DNA from 3 places in the Streptomyces sp. NBC_00287 genome. Region 2 is predicted to be linked to each of the others. Evidence: riboswitches for the same ligand, from Rfam matches in the RefSeq annotation. Region 2 holds a riboswitch; each other region holds the start of a gene.
The links. Region 2 has a riboswitch for cobalamin ahead of OHT76_RS28735 (ribonucleoside-diphosphate reductase subunit alpha). Riboswitches for the same ligand answer to the same signal wherever they lie in the genome.

Region 1: it holds a riboswitch for cobalamin, as region 2 does, so the genes downstream of both, OHT76_RS06850 (ABC transporter substrate-binding protein) here and OHT76_RS28735 (ribonucleoside-diphosphate reductase subunit alpha) in region 2, are expected to answer to the same signal.
Region 3: it holds a riboswitch for cobalamin, as region 2 does, so the genes downstream of both, OHT76_RS10130 (cobalamin biosynthesis protein) here and OHT76_RS28735 (ribonucleoside-diphosphate reductase subunit alpha) in region 2, are expected to answer to the same signal.

What each region holds. Positions count from the first base shown of each region.
Region 1 is NZ_CP108053.1:1,517,861-1,522,661, forward strand. Features, by position in the region: gene OHT76_RS06845 (FecCD family ABC transporter permease) at 1-784, opposite strand, end outside; gene OHT76_RS06850 (ABC transporter substrate-binding protein) at 781-1,800, opposite strand; cobalamin riboswitch at 1,885-2,044, opposite strand; gene OHT76_RS06855 (CoA-binding protein) at 2,138-2,545, shown strand; gene OHT76_RS06860 (formylglycine-generating enzyme family protein) at 2,592-3,509, shown strand; gene OHT76_RS06865 (4-hydroxybenzoate 3-monooxygenase) at 3,517-4,734, shown strand; gene OHT76_RS06870 (ArsR/SmtB family transcription factor) at 4,731-4,801, opposite strand, start outside.
Region 2 is NZ_CP108053.1:6,272,841-6,277,641, forward strand. Features, by position in the region: gene OHT76_RS28735 (ribonucleoside-diphosphate reductase subunit alpha) at 1-1,925, opposite strand, end outside; cobalamin riboswitch at 2,049-2,173, opposite strand; gene OHT76_RS28740 (GNAT family N-acetyltransferase) at 2,226-2,729, opposite strand; gene mctP (monocarboxylate uptake permease MctP) at 2,797-4,392, opposite strand; gene OHT76_RS28750 (DUF3311 domain-containing protein) at 4,389-4,643, opposite strand; gene OHT76_RS28755 (YbdD/YjiX family protein) at 4,751-4,801, opposite strand, start outside.
Region 3 is NZ_CP108053.1:2,216,881-2,221,681, forward strand. Features, by position in the region: gene OHT76_RS10120 (nSTAND1 domain-containing NTPase) at 1-1,748, opposite strand, end outside; gene OHT76_RS10125 (CU044_2847 family protein) at 1,729-2,091, opposite strand; cobalamin riboswitch at 2,277-2,416, shown strand; gene OHT76_RS10130 (cobalamin biosynthesis protein) at 2,518-3,459, shown strand; gene OHT76_RS10135 (cobyric acid synthase) at 3,456-4,801, shown strand, end outside.

The DNA of each region.
Region 1 (4,801 bases), 4.8 Mb from region 2:
CACCCGCCGAGCTGACCAGCGCGGCCGTGAGCAGGGCGGTGACGCACAGCAGCACCAGACGGGTGCGGGCGACCGACACCCCGAGGGCGGCCGCGGCGTCCTGTCCGAAGGCGAAGGCGTCGAGGGTGCGGGCGTACGACAGACAGACCGTGAGCGCCACGGCCAGTACCGAGAAACACACCCACACATCGGTCCAGCCCGCGCCGCCGAGCGAGCCGAGGAGCCAGAACAGCACCCCGCGCGTGGTCTCCGCGTCGGCCGCGGTCATCACCACGAAGGAGGTGAGCGCGGAGAAGAGCTGCATGGCGGCGACCCCGGCCAGCACGACCCGGTCGGTGGTGCCGCCCAGGGTGTGGCTGAGCAGCAGCACCAGCGCGAAGGAGACCAGCGCGCCCACGAACGCGCCCGCGGGGACGGAGATCGCGCCGCCCCCGACGCCGAGGACGACCACGACGACCGCTCCGGTCGAGGCGCCCGAGGAGACGCCGAGGACGAACGGATCGGCGAGCGGATTGCGCAGCAGCGACTGCATCACCGCCCCGCACACGGCGAGCCCGGCCCCGCACACCGCCGCGAGAAGCGTGCGCGGCAGCCGGAGCTGCCAGACGATGCCGTCCCGGATCGGCGTCAACTCCGAGCTGCCGAGGCCGAGATGGGCAAGGACGGTGGACCAGACGTCGGCGACCCGGATGTCGGCGGGCCCGATGGTGATCGCGACGGCGAGGGAGCAGCACAGCAGGACAACTCCGGCGGCGCCGAACAGGAGGGTGCGCCGGACACTCACCCCGCGAGCCCGAACTCACGCAGTGCGGCGGCGACTTGTTCCACGCCCTCCACCGTGCGGATCGTCGGGTTCATCGCCTGGCCGCTGAGCAGGACGTACCGCTTGTGCTTGACGGCGTCCATGTTCTTGGTGACCGGGTCGGACTCCAGGAAGGCGATCTTCTTGGCGGCGGATTCGGCGGTCTGCGACTTGCGGGTCAGGTCGCCGATGACGAGCACGTCGGGGTTGCGGTCGGCGACGGTCTCCCAGTTGATCTGGGGCCACTCGTCGTGCGTGTCGTCGAAGACGTTCTTGGCGCCGAGGGCCCGGGTCATGACGCCGGGGGCGCCGCAACAGCCCGCCATGTACGGCGACTCGGCGTTGGCGAACCAGTACAGAAGGGTGACGTCCGAGGCGTCGATGCCCGAAGTGGCCTTCGCCATCCGCTCCTTGAGGGAGGCGACGAGCTCCTCGCCCCGCTGCTTCACCCCGAACACGGCGGCCAGATCCCGTACTTCGCCGTAGATGTCGTCCATGGTCAGCGGAGTGGTCCGCGCCCCGTCGCCGTCCCCGGAGTTGTCCTTGCCCGCGCTGTCGGACGGGGAGACATAGGTCTGCACGCCGAGCTTCTCGAACTGTTCACGGGTGGCGACTCCGCCCTTGCCGAGGGTGGAGACGAAGGAGGCGGCGACGAAGTCGGGGTCGGCCTCCAGGACCCGCTCGTAGGAGGGGTTGTTCTCGGCTATGCGCGGGACCTCGGCGTTCGCCTTCTTCAGCCCCTTCATCACGGGGTCGGTCCAGGTGGCCGTCCCCGCCATGCGGTCGGCGAGGCCGAGGGAGAGCAGGATCTCGGTGGTGCCCTGGTTGAGGGAGACGGCGTGCGTGGGTGGTTGCTCGACGCGGACGGTGTGTCCGCAGTTGTCGAGGGTCACGGCGGCCTTGGCGTCGGTCGTGGAAGCCTGGTCCGCGCAGCCGGTCAGCAGCAGGCCGGTGGCCGTGAGCAGGGCAGCGGGGCGGGCGAGACGTGCGATGGGCACGGGTGCGGTTCCTCAGTCGTCGAGGGCTCGAACGCGGAGCCCGGTCGTACGGTGCTCCCCCGCCGTCAGCCGACCGCGGGGGCCGCCAGCAGGTCTTCGGACTCGGGGTCGTCCGGTCGGGGCGCCTTCCCAGACGGCTCGTACGCCGTCCAGTGGCCGAGGCCCCGCCCGTCACCCTCACCGCTGCGCGTCAGCTCCGGATTCGCACCGGATTCCCTGACCCAAGAGCATGGGTTCGACTGGCCTCGGCAAGCTACCACGCGCCCATCCGGGAATCTCCACGCGCCCTTGGCCGTTGTCGGGAGAACAGGCATGTCATGAGGTCGAGGAGGCCCCGGTGTACGGCGACGAAGCGACGATCCGCAAGATCCTCACCGAACTCGGCGACACCTGGGCCGTGGTCGGCCTGTCGTCGAACCGGCGGCGCGCGGCGTACGGCGTCGCCCAGGTCCTCCAGCGCTACGGCAAGCGCGTGGTGCCCGTGCACCCCAAGGCGGAGACGGTGCACGGCGAGCAGGGGTACGCCTCGCTCGCGGACATCCCCTTCGATGTGGACGTCGTCGATGTCTTCGTCAACAGCGAGCTCGCGGGGCCCGTGGCCGACGAAGCGGTCGCCAAGGGCGCGAAGGCCGTGTGGTTCCAGCTCGATGTGATCGACGAGGCCGCGTACGACCGGACCCGGGCGGCGGGGCTGGACATGGTCATGGACCGGTGCCCGGCCATCGAGATCCCCCTGCTGCGCTGAAGCACATAGGGTGTCGCACGCACCGCACGTCCACGAGAAAAGGCCCATGTACGAGCCCCGGTCGCCCGCCCCCTGCTGCATGCCGTCGTCCAAAGCCGGTGCGGACAAGCCGACGGTCGAGGCGACCCCCGTCGCCACCGGCCCCGTCGCCACCGACGGCATGGTCCTGCTCCCCGGTGGCGAGTTCCTCATGGGCACCGAGGACGCCGAGGGCTTCCCGGACGACGCCGAGGGCCCGGTAAGGGCGGTGCGCGTCAACGCGTTCCGCATCGACGCCTGCGCGGTGACCAACGACGACTTCGCGGCCTTCGTCGCCGACACCGGCCACATCACCGACGCCGAGCGCCTGGACTGGTCGTACGTCTTCGCCGGGTTTCTGCCCGCCGCCCTGCGCCGTGGCGCCCCGCGGCCCGAGCGGACGCCCTGGTGGTGCGCGGTCGAGGGCGCGGCCTGGGACCGGCCGGAGGGTCCGGGCAGCGATCTCGCCGGGCGCGGGAACCATCCGGTGGTCCATGTGTCCTGGTACGACGCCACCGCCTACGCGGCCTGGGCGGGCAAGCGGCTGCCGACCGAGGCGGAGTGGGAGTACGCGGCCCGCGGCGGCCTGGAGCAGCGGCGCTATCCCTGGGGCGACGAACTCGATCCGGACGGCGAGTACCGCTGCAACATCTGGCGCGGCACCTTCCCCACCAAGAACACCGCCGCCGACGGCTACCGGGGCACCTCGCCCGTGGACGCCTTCAAGCCCAATGGCTTCGGGCTCTACAACACCTCGGGCAATGTCTGGGAGTGGTGCGCGGACTGGTGGTCCACCGAGCAGGACGGCGCCAAGGTGATCCGCGGCGGCTCCTACCTGTGCCACGCGTCCTACTGCAACCGCTACCGCGTGGCCGCCCGCAGCGCCAACACGCCGGACAGCTCCAGCGGCCATGCGGGGTTCCGCTGCGCGCTGAGCGCCACATAATGCTCGGGTGACCTCCACCACCCCCAACTCCACTGCTCCAGAACGCTTTCCGGTCGTCATCATCGGTGCCGGACCCGCCGGGCTCACTATCGGCAACATCCTGCGGGCAGCCTCCGTCGACTGTCTGGTCCTGGAGATCGAGAGCCGTGAGTTCATCGAGCAGCGGCCGAGGGCCGGCGTCCTGGAGGAGTGGGCTGTACGCGGGCTCGAACAGCGCGGTCTCGCGGAGAACTTGCTGGCGCGCGGCCAGGTGCACAACGAGTGCGAGTTCCGCTTCGCCGGGCAGCGCTACCGGTTCGAGTACGCGGAACTGACGGGGCATCACCACTTCGTCTATCCACAGCCGTTGCTGGTGACGGACCTGGTCGCGGAGTACGCGGACGTACGGGGCGGCGTCATCCGCTTCGGCGTACGGGACGTAGAACTGCACGACCTGGACTCGGACCGGCCGTCGGTGTCGTACACCCACCCCGAATCGGGTCAACGGCACACAGTGCACTGCGACTTCATCGCGGGCTGTGACGGCGCCCGCGGAGTGTCACGCACCGCGGTACCGCCAGGGCGCGCTCATGTCTCGCGGTACGACTACGGCATCGGCTGGCTGGCGCTGCTCGCGGAGGCGCCACCGTCCAACGACTGTGTGGTGTTCGGCGTGCATCCGCGCGGCTTCGCCGGGCACATGGCCCGCAGCCCCGAGGTCACGCGCTACTACCTGGAGTGCCCACCGGGCGACGACCCGGAAAACTGGTCCCACGAGCGAGTCTGGCGCGAGCTGCAAGAACGACTCGGAGCGGCCGGCGCTCCCCCGCTGACCGAGGGGCGGCTGATCGAGAAGCGCGTGCTGGACATGCACAGTTACGTCGTGGAGCCCATGGCGTTCGGCCGGCTCTTCCTGGCCGGGGACGCCGCCCATCTCACCGCGCCGATCGCGGCCAAGGGCATGAACCTCGCCCTGCACGACGCCTTCCTGCTCGGCGACGCGTTCATCGCCCACCTCACCAAGGGCGACCGAACCGGCCTCGACGGCTACTCGGCGGCCTGCCTCGGCCGGGTCTGGGACTACCAGGAGTTCTCCCAGTGGCTGTCGGAGGTGTACCACGGCACCTCCTCGGGCAACCCGCACCGAGCGGGCACCACCCTCGCCCGCCTGCGCCGCCTGTTCGGCTCCCCGACCGCGGGACTCGCCTTCGCGGAGCAGTACTTGGGCAAGAACGCCGACTACTAGTCGTGCAGCGGCCGGTCGCTGAGCCGGTGGTCCGCCACCTTCAGCGCCTCGTCCACCAGCCGCCGCA
Region 2 (4,801 bases):
TTGACCTGGAGGAACTCGCCGGACAGCGTCTCGCGCTTGAACAGGTTGGACACCTGCGGCTCGATGCACTCGTAGACGCCGGCGATGGACGCGATGGTCGCGGTGGGCGCGATGGCGAGGAGGAGGGAGTTGCGCATCCCGACCTCGGCGATACGGCTGCGCAGCGCCGCCCAGCGCTCCGGCCAGGTGAGTTCGGCGTCGTAGTGGTCGGGGTGCAGGACGCCCTGCGCGGTACGGGTCTTCTCCCAGGCCGGCAGCGGGCCGCTGCGCTCGGCGAGGTCGGCGGAGGCCTCGTAGGCGGCGAGCATGATGCGCTCGGCGATCCGGGTGGAGAGCGCCTTGGCCTCGGGGGAGTCGAAGGGCAGCCGCAGCTTGAAGAAGACGTCCTGCAGCCCCATCGCACCGAGCCCCACCGGGCGCCACTTGGCGTTGGAGCGGCCCGCCTGCTCGGTCGGGTAGAAGTTGATGTCGACCACGCGGTCGAGGAAGGTGACGGCGGTGCGGACGGTGGCGTCGAGCCGCTCCCAGTCGATGTCACCGTCGACGACGAACGAGCCGAGGTTGACCGACCCCAGGTTGCAGACCGCCGTCTCCCCGTCGTCGGTGACCTCCAGGATCTCCGTGCAGAGGTTGGAGGAGTGGACCACCTGGCCCGGCAGGGCGGTCTGGTTGGCGGTGCGGTTGGCGGCGTCCTTGAAGGTCATCCAGCCGTTGCCGGTCTGCGCGAGGGTGCGCATCATGCGGCCGTAGAGGTCACGGGCGGGGATGGTCTTCTTCGCGAGGCCCTGTTCTTCTGCCTTGCGATAGGCCGCGTCGAACTCCTCGCCCCACAGGTCGACCAGCTCGGGCACATCGGCGGGCGAGAACAGGGACCACGGGGCGTCGGCGTTCACCCGGCGCATGAACTCGTCCGGGATCCAGTGCGCGAGGTTCAGATTGTGCGTACGCCGGGCGTCCTCACCGGTGTTGTCGCGCAGCTCCAGGAACTCCTCGATGTCGGAGTGCCAGGTCTCCAGGTAGACCGCCGCCGCGCCCTTGCGCCGCCCGCCCTGGTTCACGGCGGCGACCGAGGCGTCGAGGGTCTTCAGGAACGGGACGATGCCGTTGGAGTGCCCGTTGGTGCCGCGGATCAGCGAACCCCGGGAGCGGATACGGGAGTACGAGAGCCCGATGCCGCCGGCGTGCTTGGAGAGGCGGGCGACCTGGTGGTAGCGGTCGTAGATGGAGTCCAGCTCGTCGAGCGGGGAGTCGAGCAGGTAGCAGGACGACATCTGGGGGTGCCGGGTGCCGGAGTTGAAGAGCGTGGGGGAGGAGGGGAGGTAGTCGAGGCGGCTCATGAGCCCGTAGAGCGCGGCGACTTCGTCGAGGGCGCGCGTGGTGTCGTCCTCGGCGAGACCGGCGGCGACGCGGAGCATGAAGTGCTGGGGCGTCTCGATGACCTTGCGCGTGATGGGGTGCCGGAGCAGATAACGGCTGTGGAGGGTACGGAGCCCGAAGTAGCCGAAGCGGTCGTCGGCGCCGGTGTCGATCAGCGCGTCGAGGCGGGCGGCGTGGATCCGTACGAACTCGGCGGTCCGGTCGGCGATGAGCCCCTCCCGGTGCCCGACCGCGACGGACTCGGTGAAGGACGTGACGCCCTGGGAGGCGGCCTCGGCGGCGATGGAGACGGTCAGCAGCCGGGCGGCCAGCCGGGAGTAGGCGGGGTCCTCGGAGATGAGCCCTGCCGCGGCCTCGGTGGCCAGCTCGCGCAGCTCCGACACGTCCGCCCGGGCGGACCGGCCGCGCAGCGCGGCGGCGGCGACCCGGCCGGGGTCGGCGTCGGGGAGGTCGGCGGTCAGCTCGGTCAGGGTCCGCAGCAGCGCGGTTCCGGGACCGTCGGTCTCCACCTGGATGGCTGAAGCCGGGTCGGCTGGCGCGATGGTCACTGGGGGGCTCTCCCTCGCTCGGCACGGGGCCTTGCGGAGGGCAGGAGGCAGCTCACGAGCGCACGGGGCGTCGCGTCCACCGACCCATTCCACGAGGCCCGGACGTCAGGCGCACCGGCCGGTTGGCCGGGCGCGCTGTCGGCAGGTCCTCGGACTGACGCTTATGCACAGATGTGCACAAGTACACCGTTGCGGGACAGTTCCGGATTCGCACCGGATTCCCCTGCGACGACAGCGAGCATGAGCATACATCTTGTGCCGCCCTGCGGTGACACCCCCAGATGTTGTGTCGCGTCGGCTTCAGAGCGTCAACTGATAAGTGAGGAGAGTGAACTCGGGATGCTCCGGGATCGGGTTCCAGTCGCGCTCGGGGGCCCGGGTGAAGCCGAGACGTTCATAGATACGGTGGGCGGTGCGCATCAGGGACTGGGTCGACAGGACGATGCCCTTGCACTCCGCGGCTCTTGCCCGGTCGATACAGGCGCGGACGAGGGCTTCTCCGGCGCCCCTGCCACGGGCCGCGTGGGCGACGGCCAGCATGCGGATCTCGGCCTCTCCGGGGCGGGCGAGGTCGGCCATGGGGCCGGGGGAGGGGACGAAAGTGACGCCGCCCAGGAGCCCGTTGTGGTCTACGGCCACCAACACCTCAGCGGCTGCGGCCCGCTTGGCGACGTCCCTGAGTTCGCCGAGGTACCAGTCGCTCTCGCCGAAGGTGAGGAGGTCGTCCTGGAGGTAGGCCTGGGCGGTGATCTCGCCCAGTTCCTCGTATTCGATGGGTTCCGCCGGGCGGATCTGGAAGTCCATGGAGTGAGTGTGTACGACAGAGGGCCGCCGTTCGAATGGCTTTCGGCGGCCCTCTGCGGAGGATGCGTCAGTGCACCGGGGTCAGATCCTTCTGGACTCCCGGGTCTCCCGCGTCCGCCGTGTAGTCCTCCGGGCTCGTCTCGTCGATACCTTCGGGGGCCTTCGCCGCCTTCAGGACGAAGGTCAGGACCACCGTGACGACAAGGTTCAGGACGAACGCCGTCAGGCCGATGTAGCCGATCTCCCCGATGCCCGGGATCTCCTTCGACGAACCGCCGAAGTGCTTCTGCGTCGGCGACGCGACACCGTAGGCCGCCACCGTGCCGTAGATCATGCCGACCGCCCAGCCGGCGAGCAGCGCCCAGCGGTGGAACCAGCGCGTGAACAGGCCGCCGACCAGGGCCGGGAAGGTCTGCAGGATCCAGATGCCGCCCAGGAGCTGGAAGTTGATGGCGACCGTCTTGTCCATCGTCAGGACGAAGACCAGCGCGCCGACCTTCACCAGCAGCGAGACCAGCTTGGAGACCTTGGTCTCCTGGGCGGGCGTGGCGTCGGGCTTGATGAAGTCCTTGTAGATGTTCCGGGTGAACAGGTTCGCCGCCGCGATCGACATGATCGCCGCCGGCACCAGCGCGCCGATGCCGATCGCCGCGAAGGCCACGCCCGCGAACCAGGCCGGGAACATGTTCTCGAACAGCTGCGGGATCGCCAACTGGCCGTTCTCCACCTTCACTCCGGCCGCGATCGCCATGAAGCCCAGCAGCGCCAGCAGACCGAGCATCAGCGAATACAGCGGCAGGATCGTGGTGTTGCGGCGGATCACATCACGGCTCCGGGAGGAGAGGGTCGCGGTGATCGAGTGCGGGTACATGAACAGCGCCAGCGCCGAGCCCAAGGCCAGCGTGGCGTACGTCCATTGCCCGGCCTCCGGCGGGACCAGACCGCCCACCCCGGTGGTGGTGAACTTCTCGCCCGCGTCGGCGAAGATCTCGTCGAACCCGCCCAGCTTGATCGGGATGTAGATGATCGCCACCGCGATGACCAGATAGATCAGGGTGTCCTTGACGAAGGCGATCAGCGCGGGCGCCCGCAGCCCCGAGGAGTAGGTGTACGCGGCCAGCACACCGAACGCGATCAGCAGCGGGAGGTCCTTGATGAACCAGTTCGTGTTCTCCCCGCCGCCGACGCCCATCACATCCAGCACCGCCTGGATGCCGACGAGCTGGAGCGCGATGTACGGCATCGTTGCCAGGATGCCGGTCAGCGCCACCGCCAGCGACAGGCCCTTGGAGCCGTACCGGCCGCGCACGAAGTCCGAGGTCGTCACATAGCCGTGCTTGTGCGACACCGACCACAGGCGGGGCAGGAACGTGAAGATCAACGGGTAGACGAGGATCGTGTACGGCACCGCGAAGAAGCCCGCCGCGCCGGCCGCGTAGATCGCCGCCGGGACCGCCACGAAGGTGTAAGCCGTGTACAGGTCGCCGCCGAGCAGGAACCAGGTGACCCAGGTGCCGAACGAGCGTCCGCCCAGGCCCCATTCGTCGAGGCTCTGCTCGTTCTCGGCCTTGCGCCAGCGCGCGGCGAGGAAGCCCATGACCGTGACGGCCAGGAAGAAGAAGATGAAGACGGCGAGCGCGACGCCGTTCACGCCGTCGTTCACTTGGTACCTCCACGACGGGCGCGCTGGTCACGCTGCCACAGCTGGTACGCGATCACCGTCAGCACGGTCGACAGGAGTACCCAGGCCATCTGGTACCAGTAGAAGAACGGGATGCCGATGAAGGCCGGGTCGGCCTTCGCATACGAACCCACCCACAACATCGCCACGAAGGGCGCGATCAGGCAGAGGGCGATGACGACGCGCACAGGCGTCACCACCGGCTCTCTGCTCGCCTCTGAGGTATCTGACATCTGACGGCTCCGTCCCCTCACTGATCACCTGAAACAGGCAGGCAATCTAGGTCACGGCGTCGCAGAAGCGGAACCCCTCGTCCGCATATCGGTCCCTCAAGCTTCCCTCAACAGCAGCGGAAACCCTGGCGGGGGTCCGACTCCTGCCGGTCCGTCCG
Region 3 (4,801 bases), 4.1 Mb from region 2:
TCGTGCCACGTCAAGAACACCCGTGACTCGTCCAACCACCGCCTCAGCGTGGGCCATTGCCGCACCAGCGCCTCATGCGCCAGCGCCACCGTCTCGCGCCCCGAGCTGTCCCGGGAGATGACCAGTAGTCGCGTGCCCGCCAATGCCTGGGCCGCCGTGCGGAGTTCGGGTGGCAGGGAATCAAAGGCTCTCGCGACCCGCGCGTACTCCTTGCCCCGCACCGGCCGGGCGAGCCGTTCGAACAGGCGCCGGGCCGTGGCCTCGTCCGGGCCCTCCGGGGGTTTGCAGACCTGCGCCAACTGGTGGTCGGCGTAACGCGAGAGCGCTCCTTCCACTCCGCCGATCTCCCTGTACGCCGTATGCGTCAGACGACCATGCTCCCGCCGGTCCCAGAGTTCCGCCAAGGTGAACTCCACCAACGGCAGGGCGCCCGGTTCTCCCCCCGCCTCCGACACCAGCAGTTCCGGCAGGCCCGGTTCGAACTCCACCCCGGGGATCGCGTCGATCGGGCGGCGGACCACCTCGTCCAACTGGGACGGGGTCATCGGGGCCACCATCTGGACCGTGCCGCTCAGCGCCTCCGCCCTGCCGCCCGTGACCAGTTCCTCCAGCGATGCCGAGCGCAAGGTCGCCAGGACTCGGAGGCGGCGGCCCTCCGGGTGGGCCGCCCTCGCCATCGGCAGCAGTACGTCCAGCAGGGCTCGCGCGTCCGCCGGGCGTGCTCCTACCGTCTCCTCGAACTGGTCCAGCAGGATCACATGCCCCGCCGTCCCGGACTCCTCCAGGATTCGGGCACCCAGCAGCGTCGCCGTCTGTCGGTCCCCGCCCAACGTGCGCGCCAGGTCCCGCAGAGACGGGAACTGGCCTCCCAGCGCCTCCCCCAGCGTCCGTACCGGATCCGTCTCCGGCTGGCCGGCGAAATCCGTCACCGTGTGGCCCGAACTCCTCAGCAGCGGTAGCACTCCTGCTCGTACCAGTGACGACTTGCCTACCCCCGACGCGCCCGCCACCAGGACGAAGGGGTGCGTCCGCAACGCCTCCGCGATGCGTTCGCTGTCGGACCGGCGGGCGAAGAAGACCGTCGCGTCCTGTTCGCGGAAGGCCTCCAGGCCTCGGAAGGGGGACGGGCGTAGGCCCGGTTCCAGGCCCAGGAGGAGAGCTGCGGGGATGAGGTACGCCGTGCTCGCGCCCGTCCCCGTGTCCGCCGCCACCGTCATGCCGACGACGCCGCCCTGTTCCGTGTCCCACACCGGGCCGCCGCTGAAGCCCCGGCCGATCGTCCGTCCGCGGGGTTCCATCGACGTCCACCCCTTGCCCACCGGCGCCCGCAACCGGCCGTCCACCCAGACTCCGTGGTCGTCGGTCAGAAGGGGGAAGCCCAGGACGCGGAAGGGGTGGTCCCAGACCGCTGTGCCGCCCGCGAAACGGACCGGTGTGGTGCCGGGGACCGGGTCCAGCCTCAGCAGGGCGATGTCTCCGCCGCCGTCCCCGGACACCGGGCGCCAGTGCGTGACCGTCGCCGGCAACCGGTCGGACGGCGGAGTCAGCAGCGGGAAGTCGACGGTCACGGCACAGGAAGGAGGGTCCGTCGCCGTGTCGGGCACGCCCAGCGCGTTCGCCACTACATGGGCGCAGGTGCACAGCGTGCCCTCCGCGATCAGGAAGCCGCTTCCCGTGACCTGACCGTCATGACTCCAGAAGCGGGCGATTCCGCGCGCGAGTTCGTCGTCAGACTCGGCCGTCGGCATCGCGCTGTCCCGGAACCATCGCTTCCGACGGGTTCGTCCAGTTCATCGTCACCGTGAAGTGCGCCTCCGTGGAGCCCCGCGCGACCACCACCCCCGCCTCCGCGCTCAGCGTGATGCCGAACTCGACCGTGACCGAACCCGGTGGTCTGGGCAGGTCCCGCGCGCCTTCCAGGACCGCCCCCAGCGCCGGACGCACCCGGGCCAGCGCCTGTTGGAGGGTTTCGGCCGCCCCCGCGACCGCGCCGCCGCGCGACACGCGCTGCACCCCCGCCGGCCCGTCGCCCGCCACCTCCAGCAGTACGACCTGCCCGTCGTCCAGCACCATTTCACCCACGTACGCCACAGACCCGGCCCTCCCCCTCGCCCCACTCGATCGGTCCCCGTATTCCAGGGCGTCACGCACCGCAGTCGCAAGGCGCTTCCGCGTAGTCACCTCGTGTGGGTGAACCCCCTGGCCAAACCCGCCCCGCCGGACCCGATGTGGGCCTCAGCACACTCTCCCCTCGCAGGTCAACGGCAAGTTGACGGCCCTTCCGGGCCCGTGGTGGACTGCCGGAGCCATGTACGGCGGCAAGAGAGGAAGCCGGTGTGAGTCCGGCGCGGTCCCGCCACTGTCACCGGGGTAAGTAGCCCCGGGAGCCAGGAACTCTCACCGCCGGTCTCGTCGAACCAGGGCGTGGACACCCTGAGTGAGGACATATCGCGATGCTTGCCTGCCGATCGACATCCAGTACCAGACCCGCGTCTGACTCCGCGATCGGCTGAGCCGATGCGGGCCGATCGCGTCTTCGCGTACGGCGCCGCCGCCGGCCTCCTCGGTGATCTGCTCCTCGGCGATCCGCGCCGCGGGCATCCGGTCGCCGCGTTCGGGCGGGCCGCGGGTGCCGTGGAACGGCTGTTGTGGCGCGACGACCGTGGCCGGGGCGCACTGCACACGACCGTGTGCGCCGGTGGCGCCGTGGCTCTGGGTGCCCTCGCCGCGGGGGCCGTACGCCGCTCCCCTGCCGCCTCCGTCGCGCTCACCGGCGTAGCCACCTGGGCCGTCGTCGGCGGGACTTCGCTCGTCCGGGAGGCTCGGGTCATCGGGCAGGCGCTCCACCAGGGGGACGTCGAGGCCGCTCGGGCCCGGCTGCCGCATTTGTGCGGGCGGGATCCTCAGGCGCTGGACGCTGACGGGATCGCGCGGGCCGTTGTCGAGTCCGTCGCCGAGAACACCTCCGATGCCGTCGTGGGGGCCTTGGTGTGGGGGGCCTTGGGCGGAGTACCTGGGCTTGTCGGGTTTCGGGCCGTGAACACCCTTGACGCCATGGTCGGCCACAAGTCGGCCCGTTACCGGCGCTACGGCTGGGCTTCCGCTCGCCTCGACGACGTCGCCGGGTGGCCGGGGGCGCGCCTGACGGCCGTACTCGCCGCCGCGGCGGGAGGGAATGCCCGGGGGGCCGTACAGGCCTGGCGGGCCGATGCCTCGAAGCATCCGAGCCCCAACGCGGGGCCGGTGGAGGCGTCGTTCGCGGGGGCGCTGGGGGTGCGGCTCGGGGGGACCTTGGCGTACGGCGGGCGCATCGAGCATCGGCCGGTGTTGAACGGGGAGGGGCGTGCTGTGGAGGTCGGGGACATCGAGCGGGCCGTACGGCTGTCCCGGCGGGTGAGCCTGCTTGCGCTGGGGGTCAGTGTCGTCGCGCGCCGCGTCGTGAAGGGGAAGCGGTCATGAGCGGCGGAGGGCTCCTCGTCGCCGGTACCACCTCCGACGCCGGTAAGAGTGTGGTCACGGCCGGGATCTGTCGCTGGCTGGTCCGGCAAGGGGTCAAGGTCGCGCCCTTCAAGGCGCAGAACATGTCCCTCAATTCGTTCGTCACGCGCGAAGGCGCCGAGATCGGGCGGGCCCAGGCCATGCAGGCACAGGCGTGCCGAACAGAGCCGAGCGCGCTCATGAATCCCGTGCTGCTCAAGCCCGGTGGCGACCAGAGCAGTCAGGTCGTGCTGATGGGCAAGCCGGTGGGTGAGCTCAGTGCGCGCGGGTATCACGGGGGGCGGCAGCAGCAGTTGCTCGGGACCGTGCTCGACTGTCTCGCCGAGTTGCGGGGCACGTATGACGCGGTGATCTGCGAGGGGGCGGGCAGCCCCGCCGAGATCAATCTGCGGCGGACCGACATCGTCAACATGGGGATCGCCCGCAACGCCGGGCTGCCCGTGGTCGTGGTCGGTGACATCGACCGGGGCGGCGTCTTCGCCTCCTTCTTCGGGACCGTCGCCCTGCTCTCCGAAGAGGACCAGAAGCTGGTCGCCGGGTTCCTCGTGAACAAGTTCCGGGGGGACGTCAGCCTCCTCGAACCCGGGCTCGACATGCTCCATGGCCTCACCGGGCGGCACACCTACGGCGTCCTGCCCTTCCAGCACGGCCTCGGCATCGACGAGGAGGACGGGCTGCGCGTCTCCCTGCGGGGGACCGTGCGCGAGTCCCAGGTCTCCTCCCCCGTCGGCGAGGACGTCCTGCGCGTCGCCGTCTGTGCCGTCCCCCTCATGTCCAACTTCACCGACGTCGACGCCCTCGCCGCCGAACCCGGCGTCGTCGTACGGTTCGTGGACCGGCCCGAGGAACTGGCCGACGCCGACCTCGTCGTCGTGCCCGGTACCCGGGGGACCGTCAAGGCGCTGGAGTGGCTGCGCGAGCGGGGCCTTGCGGAGGCGCTGATCCGCAGGGCCTCGGAGCAGAAGCCCATCCTCGGCATCTGTGGCGGCTTCCAGATCCTCGGCGAGCACATCGAGGACGAGGTCGAGAGCCGCAGGGGCCATGTCGAGGGGCTCGGCATCCTGCCCGTGCGGGTGCGGTTCGCGCGCGAGAAGACCCTCACCCGGCCGACCGGGGAAGCCCTCGGCGAGCAGGTCGAGGGGTACGAGATCCATCACGGGGTCGCTTCCATAAACGGCGGTGAACCCTTCCTCGACGGCTGCCGGGTCGAACAGACCTGGGGCACGCACTGGCACGGCTCGCTGGAGTCGGACGGCTTCCGGCGGGCCTTTCTGCGCGAGGTGGCGGCCGCCGCGGGCCGCCG